2 regions of the Clostridium carnis genome follow, and region 2 is predicted to be linked to the other one. Evidence: riboswitches for the same ligand, from Rfam matches in the RefSeq annotation. Region 2 holds a riboswitch; the other holds the start of a gene.
The links. Region 2 has a riboswitch for thiamine pyrophosphate ahead of ACYQ1T_RS02650 (thiamine-binding protein). Riboswitches for the same ligand answer to the same signal wherever they lie in the genome.

Region 1 (4,371 bases), 1.6 Mb from region 2:
AATAATTCCAGGAAGCAAAAATACAATTTCTGATATTAGAGCCTTAAAGAAAAATGGGATTTTTAATAAAATAAAAGAATTAAAAGATAGAGGAACTATTATATTTGGAGTATGTGGTGGATATCAAATGCTTGGAAATATAATAAATGATCCATTAGGAGTTGAAGGAGAAATTACATCAGAAAGTGGATTTGAACTTTTAGATATAGAAACTTCATTTAATGAAGAAAAAACAACAAGACAAATAAAAGCAATTACAGTAGGTAATATAAAAGAGTTTAAAAACATTAATGTATGTGGTTATGAAATACATAATGGAGTAAGCTGTATAAATGAAAATGGAATAGCATTTATAAAAGATAATGATGGAAATATAATAGGTACAATGAATGAAGATGGATCTGTTTTAGGAACATATATACATGGTATTTTTGATGAAGGTGAATTCCTTAAAAGCTTTCTAAATTATGTGCAAAATAAAAAGGGATTAGAGATAGTATCAAAAGAAATCTTAGATTATAATAAATATAAATTACAACAGTATGATAAGTTAGTAGAGCTTCTTGAAGAAAATATAGATATGGAAAAAGTAAAAAATATAGTTTTTGGAGTTTAATAATATTAATCAACACTTTTTATAAAACAACATTTTATACTTGATGTTATAGCATCTATTATTTTAGTTGAAATAGTAATATTTATTGGATGTAAAATAAAAAAATCTCATATAGAAGGAATTTTAAATATACAATTTAAAGTTGTTAATAAAATAAAAGAAGAAGGAAACCTAACAATAGATCAATAAAAAATATTTATAAATTTAAAAGATAAGGATAAAATAAATATAAGTTTACAAAAAAGACACTTTTGATTTTTTATCATTATGGTATACTAAGTTTAAGATTTTTAATTAAAAACCAATACAAATGTAATAAGTGAGGAATACGTTATGAGAATAAAGAAGATATCATTATTAATAGCTACTTTAGCATTAACAGCAGGTTTAGCAGGATGTATGGGTGGAGGAGCCAAGTTACCAGAAGGTGATGTTAAGGTTGTAAAACAAGATGTTCAAGGAGTTATAGAACTTTTATTACAATCAGCAGACTATGGAAAAGATAAAAGCACAGTAGCTTCTATGATTTTACCAGAAGGCTCACAATATAATGTTAATGTAACAATGGAAAATTACAAGGATGGACAATTAGTTGATACAAAGGAAATAACTAATTATAAAACTGAAACTATAGATAAAAATTCAGTAATACATATGATTATGAATACTGGAAAAGTTGGTGACGAAGAATCTAACAAATCAATTTATTCAATAGCAGAAGTAGATGCAGAAAAAACTACTGATAAGAAAAATCCTCAATATAAAAACACAAAAATAAATGGAGAAAGCATTGACTTTGACTCAAGAACTCAAGTAGGTCAAGTTGGTAAAGCATTAGATGAGGATGTAGCTTTATTAGGTTTAGTTAAGTTTAAAGAAGGAGATTCTGAAAAGAAGGATATAAACTTAGAAACTTATAAAGATGAAGTAGGAAATTATTCTACAGCACATATAATAAAGCTTAAAGTAACAAAATTATAAAATATAAAAATAAATAAAATGCTAGGGGTGCCTTAAATGGCTGAGAGGGATTTTTAAAATCTTAACTCTTATAACCTGATATGGATAATACCATCGTAGGGAAGCAATTACTTAATTAATTATAACTTTAATAGTTAAGAAAATTAGCTTGCTGTAATATGCAAGCTTTAATTTTTACTTAAAATAAATTACAAGTTATTTACATTAGTGATTAATAAAGTCCTAGCAGTTAAAAATTGCTAGGGCTTTATTTTTTATATTATAAAAATGGAGGGAAAAAATATGTATACTACACAAATGGATGCAGCTAAAAAAGGAATTATAACAAAAGAAATGGAGGTGGTAGCTAAAAAAGAAGGAAAAACAGTTGAGGAAATAAGAGAATTGCTTTCTAAAGGAAGAATAGTAATTCCAGCAAATAAAAATCATACTTCCTTAGATCCAGAGGGAGTAGGAGAAGGGCTAAGAACTAAAATAAACGTTAATTTAGGTATATCAAAGGATTCAGCAAATTGTGAAAGAGAGTTGGAAAAGGTAAGAGTAGCATTAGATATGAAGGCAGAAGCTATAATGGACTTATCTAACTATGGAAAAACAGAAGGTATGAGAAAGAAAATAGTAAAAATGTCTACAGTAATGCTTGGAACAGTACCTATATATGATGCAGTAGGATTTTACGAAAAAGAATTAAAAGATATTACAGCAGAAGAATTTTTAGATGTTGTTGAAAAGCATGGAAAAGATGGTGTTGATTTTATTACAATTCATGCTGGATTAAATAAAGAGGCAGTAGAAACTGTAAAAAGAAATAAAAGATTAACAAATGTAGTATCAAGGGGAGGATCTTTATTGTTTGCTTGGATGGAGTTAAATAATAAAGAAAATCCATTTTATGAATACTTTGATAAAGTTTTAGATATTTGTGAAAAATATGATATGACAATTTCTCTTGGAGATGCATTAAGACCTGGTTCTATAAATGATTCAACAGATGCAAGTCAAGTTAAAGAGCTTATAACACTTGGGGAATTAACTAAAAGAGCTTGGGAAAGAAATGTACAAGTTATAGTTGAAGGGCCAGGACATATGGCTTTAAATGAAATAGAGGCTAATATGATATTACAAAAAAAACTATGTCATGGTGCACCTTTTTATGTGTTAGGACCATTAGTTACAGATATTGCCCCAGGATATGACCACATAACATCTGCTATTGGAGGAGCCATTGCAGCTACATATGGAGCAGACTTTCTATGTTATGTAACACCAGCAGAACATTTAAGATTACCAAATTTAGAAGATATGAAAGAAGGAATAATTGCTTCAAAAATTGCAGCCCATGCAGCAGATATTGCTAAAGGAGTAAAGGGAGCAAGAGAATGGGATAATAAAATGAGTGAAGCAAGAAGAGATATAGACTGGGAGAGAATGTTTGATTTAGCAATAGATAAAGAAAAAGCTAAAAGATATAGAGAAGAATCAAAACCACATGATGAAGAAAGCTGTAGTATGTGTGGAAAAATGTGTTCAATGAGAACAATGAAAAAAATATTAAATGGTGAAGATTTAAATATATTAAGAGATTAGAAATAAAATCCCTAGGAAACTCCTAGGGATTTTATTTCTTTAATATTCCAGCTATTATTATAATTTTGAAATGTTATTAGAAAAAAATATTAAGAATTAGAATTTGATTTTTAAAGAACTTTTAAGTAGATTAAGAGTAAAATCAATTTTTTATTAAATAAATTTTCAATTATTGCTATAATTAAGATAAGAAATTTATTTATAGAAATTTTTATATGTTAAATAGCAAGGATTTAAGTTCATTAAAATTAGAAATCTCATAGTCAGGTTTTATTGATGTTTTATTTATAATCTTATTAGGATTATACCAACATGTATCTATACCAAAGTTTATACCACCTTGTATATCAGAAGTTAAGCTATCTCCAACTATTAATACTTTACTTTTATCAGTATAATTTATATTTTTTAAAGTGTGTTCAAAAATTTTAGAGCTTGGTTTTGACATTAATACTTCTTCAGATATTACTATAGTATCAAAATATTTTGATATAATAGATTTTCTTATTCTTTTATCTTGAACAAAGGTAAGACCATTAGTTACTATAGCAAGCTTAAAAAACTTATTTAAACTTTCTATAAGATCTATACTATCATCATATAGAAATGATGCATCAGCCAAGTGTTCTATGTATGATTTTGCAAAAATATTTTCATCGAAACTTATTTCTAATTTATCTGATAATCTTTTAAATCTTTCTATCTTTAATTTTTCTTGTGTAATAAGTCCTTCTTCAAATTCTTTCCATATAGCTGTATTTATTTCTTGATAAATTTTTAAATGATAGCTTTCATCATATTTTATTTTAAATTTAAGCATTGTATTTTTAAATGCTTCTCTTTCAGATTTTTTAAAATCGTATAATGTTTCATCTGCATCAAATAATATTACTTCATATTTCATAATATATCCTCCAAGTTTTATATAAATAAGTTAATTACTAATATTTTATCAATCATAAAATAACTTCACAATAAGTTATATTTCGATTATTTTATAAAATATTATAAGTTTAATAATAGAATTAACAAAAAAAGCAATTGAACATTATGAAAAACAAGGATTAATAAAACATTATCTACCAATTAATTCATAGTAATAGTTAAATATTCATATAATTTACTGTAATAGTATATATTAAGAAAGGATAATGTTATGTCAGAAGTAAAATGTCCTATGACAGGAA
Region 2 (4,371 bases):
CATATAGTATTCGCGCCTAAGTATAGGAGGAAAGAGCTATATGGAGAAAAGAAAAAAGAAATAGGTAAAATATTAAGACAGTTATGTGAGTGGAAAGGTGTAACTATAATCGAGGCGCATGTATGCGTTGATCATATACATATGTTGGTTGAGATACCACCAAAGATGAGTGTATCAGGCTTTGTAGGATTTTTAAAAGGAAAAAGTAGTCTTATGATTTTTGAAAGATTTGCAAACTTGAAGTATAAGTATGGAAATAGACATTTTTGGTGTCGTGGATTTTATGTGGATACAGTAGGAAGAAATAGAAAGGCAATTGAAGAATATATAAGAAATCAAGAAAAAGAAGATATGATTTCAGATCAAATAAGTATGAAAGAATATATGGACCCTTTTAAGGGTAGCAAGTAACATAGTATGCGGCTGGCGAACCAATTTAAGCGCCTTAAGGCGCAATGCAGGTAAGAGGCCCTTATAGGGCTTAGGAAATACCACCAGCTAAGCTGGTGGATTTTTATTAGGAAACTATATTTACAGACTAATTGCGGATAAGTACAACATATTAAGAAATATAAGTGATATCCTAAAGAATAAAAAAATTAGAAAGGCAAATTAAAATATGTATATTGATAGCCATACACATTTAGATTTTTTTAATGAAAATATAGAAAAAGCTATAGAGGATATAAATAAAAATAAAATACTTACATTGGCTAATAGCATGGATATAGAAAGCTATGAGAAAAATAAAATCTATGCTAAAAAAAGCAAATATATAATTCCAACCTTTGGAATACATCCGTGGAAAGCAAGTGAATTTAATGGCAATTTAAGCAAATTAATTCCTTATATAGAAGAAAGCAAACTAATAGGTGAAATAGGTTTAGATTTCTTTTGGATAGAAGATAAAAGTACTTATAAAAAGCAAAGAGAAGTATTTAAGTTTATATTAAAGGAAAGCATTAAAAGAAATAAAGTTATAACTCTCCATACTAAGGGAGCAGAAGAGGAAGTATATAATGCTTTAATCAATTACAATTATAATAAGGTTATTATTCATTGGTATAGTGGAGATATTAAAATATTAAATAAATTAATAAGTCTTGGATGTTATTTTACTATTAGTGTTGATATTGGATATTCAAATACTACAGAAGAGATATTAAATAAAATACCTTTAAATAAATTATTAGTAGAAACAGATGGACCTACAGCATTAGAATGGGTAAAGGGGGAATATGGTTACCCAAGTATAATTAAGGATGTAGTTTGTAAAATAGCAAAAATAAAAAATATAAGTGAAAAAAGTCTTGAATTTATAATAGAAGAAAATTACAAAAGGTTATTGATGTTGGGGTAAATGTTAATTAATAATTAATATCAAATAATAGTTTGACAACTTTACTTTATAGAGTTAATATATATATGAATAAGATTACAATTTTATAATGCATCTGGGGAGGTAGTTAACTACCTGAGAGGAAATTAAATTAATTTCGACCCATTACCTGATTTGGATAATGCCAACGTAGGGAGATAATTTGTTATATTACTATAATATTCAGAAGAAAGTCTACAAGCACAGTATTTCAAGTTAGAAGTACTGTGCTTTTTATTATATAAATTAAAAAATGGAGGGAATTAAGAATGACAGTATGTAATGTTAGTTTGCAGGTTATACCAAGAGTATCAGAAGAAAGAGTTTATCCAGTGGTTGATAAAGTAATTGAGTACATAAAATCAACAGGAGTAAAGTATGAAGTAGGTCCTATGGAAACAACTATGGAGGGGGAATTAGATTTTCTTTTAGAAATAGTTAAAAGGGCTCAAGATATATGTATAGAAGAGGGCGCTTCAAGAGTGGCATCAATGGTTAAGATAGACTATAAAAGAGAAGGCGTGACAATGGATGAAAAAATTAAAAAGTATAGGGAATAAAGTTGCACCAATAATTTTTGTGTTAATTTTATTAATACTATGGGAAGGTATAGTTTCCTTTGGTGGAATTGAAAAATATATAATGCCAGCACCAAGTGATGTGGCAAAGACTTTAGTTAAAGACTTTAAAATTATGACTCCTCATATTTTAATTACATTATATGAGGGAGTAGTTGGATTTTTAATAGCTATAATTGCAGCTCTTATTTTAGCAATAATTATGGACATGGTTCCAATAATTAAAAAGGCAGTATATCCAGTGCTTGTAATTTCACAAACAGTACCAATAGTAGCATTAGCACCATTATTTATTATTTGGTTTGGATTTGGGACTTTACCTAAAGTGTTAGTTGTTATATTAGTTTGTTTTTTCCCAATAGTAATAAGTATTTCAGATGGGTTAGAGGGTGTAGATAAAGATTTAATAAATCATTTTAAGTTAATGGGGGCATCTAAGGTAAAGAGATTTATTCATTTAAAGCTACCTTATGGGATGATAAACTTTTTTTCAGGTATGAGAATTGCTGCAACTTACAGTATTATGGGTGCTGTAATAGGAGAATGGCTTGGGGGAGAAAAAGGACTTGGAGTTTATATGACTCGAGCAAGAAGTGCATATGCATTAGATAAAATGTTTGCAGCAATAGTTGTTATTGTAATAATGAGTATGTCAATATTCTTTATAGTTGGGTTAATAGAAAAGGCATTTACGCCTTGGAATAATAAAAATACAAAAAAATAAATAAGCTTTAGAGGTGAAATAAAATGAAAAAGAAAAAACTAATTTCAATGGTTTCAATAGCATTAGCATCATTAATGATGTTAACAGGTTGTGGTAATAAGAAGGATAAAAAGGAAGAAGGAGCTCTTCAAAAAGTTAAGGTAATATTAGATTGGACACCTAATACAAATCATACAGGACTATATGTTGCACAAGAGAAAGGATATTATAAGGATTTAGGATTAGATGTTGAAATAATTCAACCTCAAGAAGGATCATCACTTCAATTATTAGCAGCTAATCAAGGTGATTTTGCTATAAGTTATCAAGAAGATTTAACCTTTGCAAAAACATCAGATAATCCATTACCTGTAAAGGCAATAGCAACAGTAATACAACATAATACATCAGGCTTTGCATCTCCAAAGGAAAAGGGAATAGCTACAGTTAAAGACTTTGAAGGAAAAACATATGGTGGATGGGGGGGTCCATCAGAGCAAGCTATATTAAAAGCTGTAATGGATAAAAATGGAGTAGATTTTTCTAAGCTAAAGATGGTAGATGTAGGAACAGAGGATTTCTTTATTGCTACTAAAAATAATATAGATATGGAATGGGTATTTGAAGGATGGACTAATATTGAGGCAAAAGAAAGAGGTTTTGATATAAATTATATTAGGCTTAGAGATTTAGATGAAGCTTTAGACTACTATACGCCAATAATTGCTGCATCAGAAGACACTATAAATAATAAAAAAGAAATGGTTACAAAATTTATGGAAGCAACTTCTAAAGGATATAATTATGCTATAGAAAACCCAGAAGAAAGCGCTAAAATATTAGTAGCTAAAGTTCCAGAAATAAGTGAAAGTTTAGCTATAGAAAGTCAAAAATTCTTAGCAAAAGAATATAAGGCTGAAGCTAAAAGATGGGGAGAAATGAAAGATAGTGTATGGGATAACTATACAAAATTTTTATTAGATAACAAATTAATTAATAAGGATATGAAAGCAAGCGAGGCTTATACAAATGAATTCTTACCAAAATAAAATATCACTAACTAATGTATCAAAGCATTTTGAAAGTATGGAGATATTAAAAGATATAAATATTAATGTTAATAAAGGGGAGTTAGTATCATTAATAGGACCATCAGGTAGTGGTAAAAGTACAATTTTTAATATATTAACTAATTTAATAAATGCTGATAGTGGAGAAGTTAGAGTTAATGGAGATATAAGCTACATGTACCAAAAGGATATGATGGTGACATGGAAAAAAGTAATAGATAATGTTGGAGTTCCACTTGTGTTTAAGGGGAAAAGTAAAAAGGAAGCAAGGGAAGAAGTAGAGAGATATATAGATATCTTTGGACTTCAAGGATTTCAATATAAATATCCATCACAACTTTCCGGTGGAATGAAGCAAAGGGCTAATTTTCTTAAAACATATTTAACATCTAAGGATATTATGCTTTTAGATGAACCCTTTGGAGCTTTAGATTCAATTACAAGAAAAAAACTTCAGCAATGGCTTATAAATCTTATGAAAGAAAGAGAGTCTACAATACTTTTCATAACTCATGATATTGAAGAGGCTATATTTTTATCAGATAGAATATATGTTATATCAGAAAAACCTGCGGTAATTAAAGGGGAAATAGAAGTTAATCTAAAAGGTGAAAGACATGAAGATATAATATTAAGTGAAGA

Region 1: it holds a riboswitch for thiamine pyrophosphate, as region 2 does, so the genes downstream of both, thiC (phosphomethylpyrimidine synthase ThiC) here and ACYQ1T_RS02650 (thiamine-binding protein) in region 2, are expected to answer to the same signal.

Annotation. Positions count from the first base shown of each region.
Region 1 covers NZ_BAAHYS010000001.1:2,168,605-2,172,975, forward strand. Annotated here, with positions in the region: gene ACYQ1T_RS10465 (cobyric acid synthase) at 1-616, shown strand, start outside; gene ACYQ1T_RS10470 (hypothetical protein) at 950-1,597, shown strand; TPP riboswitch at 1,611-1,716, shown strand; gene thiC (phosphomethylpyrimidine synthase ThiC) at 1,880-3,184, shown strand; gene ACYQ1T_RS10480 (YjjG family noncanonical pyrimidine nucleotidase) at 3,396-4,088, opposite strand; partial or broken gene katG (catalase/peroxidase HPI) at 4,341-4,371, shown strand, end outside.
Region 2 covers NZ_BAAHYS010000001.1:532,273-536,643, reverse strand. Annotated here, with positions in the region: gene tnpA (IS200/IS605 family transposase) at 1-411, shown strand, start outside; gene ACYQ1T_RS02655 (TatD family hydrolase) at 620-1,360, shown strand; TPP riboswitch at 1,446-1,552, shown strand; gene ACYQ1T_RS02650 (thiamine-binding protein) at 1,648-1,938, shown strand; gene ACYQ1T_RS02645 (ABC transporter permease) at 1,910-2,680, shown strand; gene ACYQ1T_RS02640 (ABC transporter substrate-binding protein) at 2,704-3,708, shown strand; gene ACYQ1T_RS02635 (ABC transporter ATP-binding protein) at 3,689-4,371, shown strand, end outside.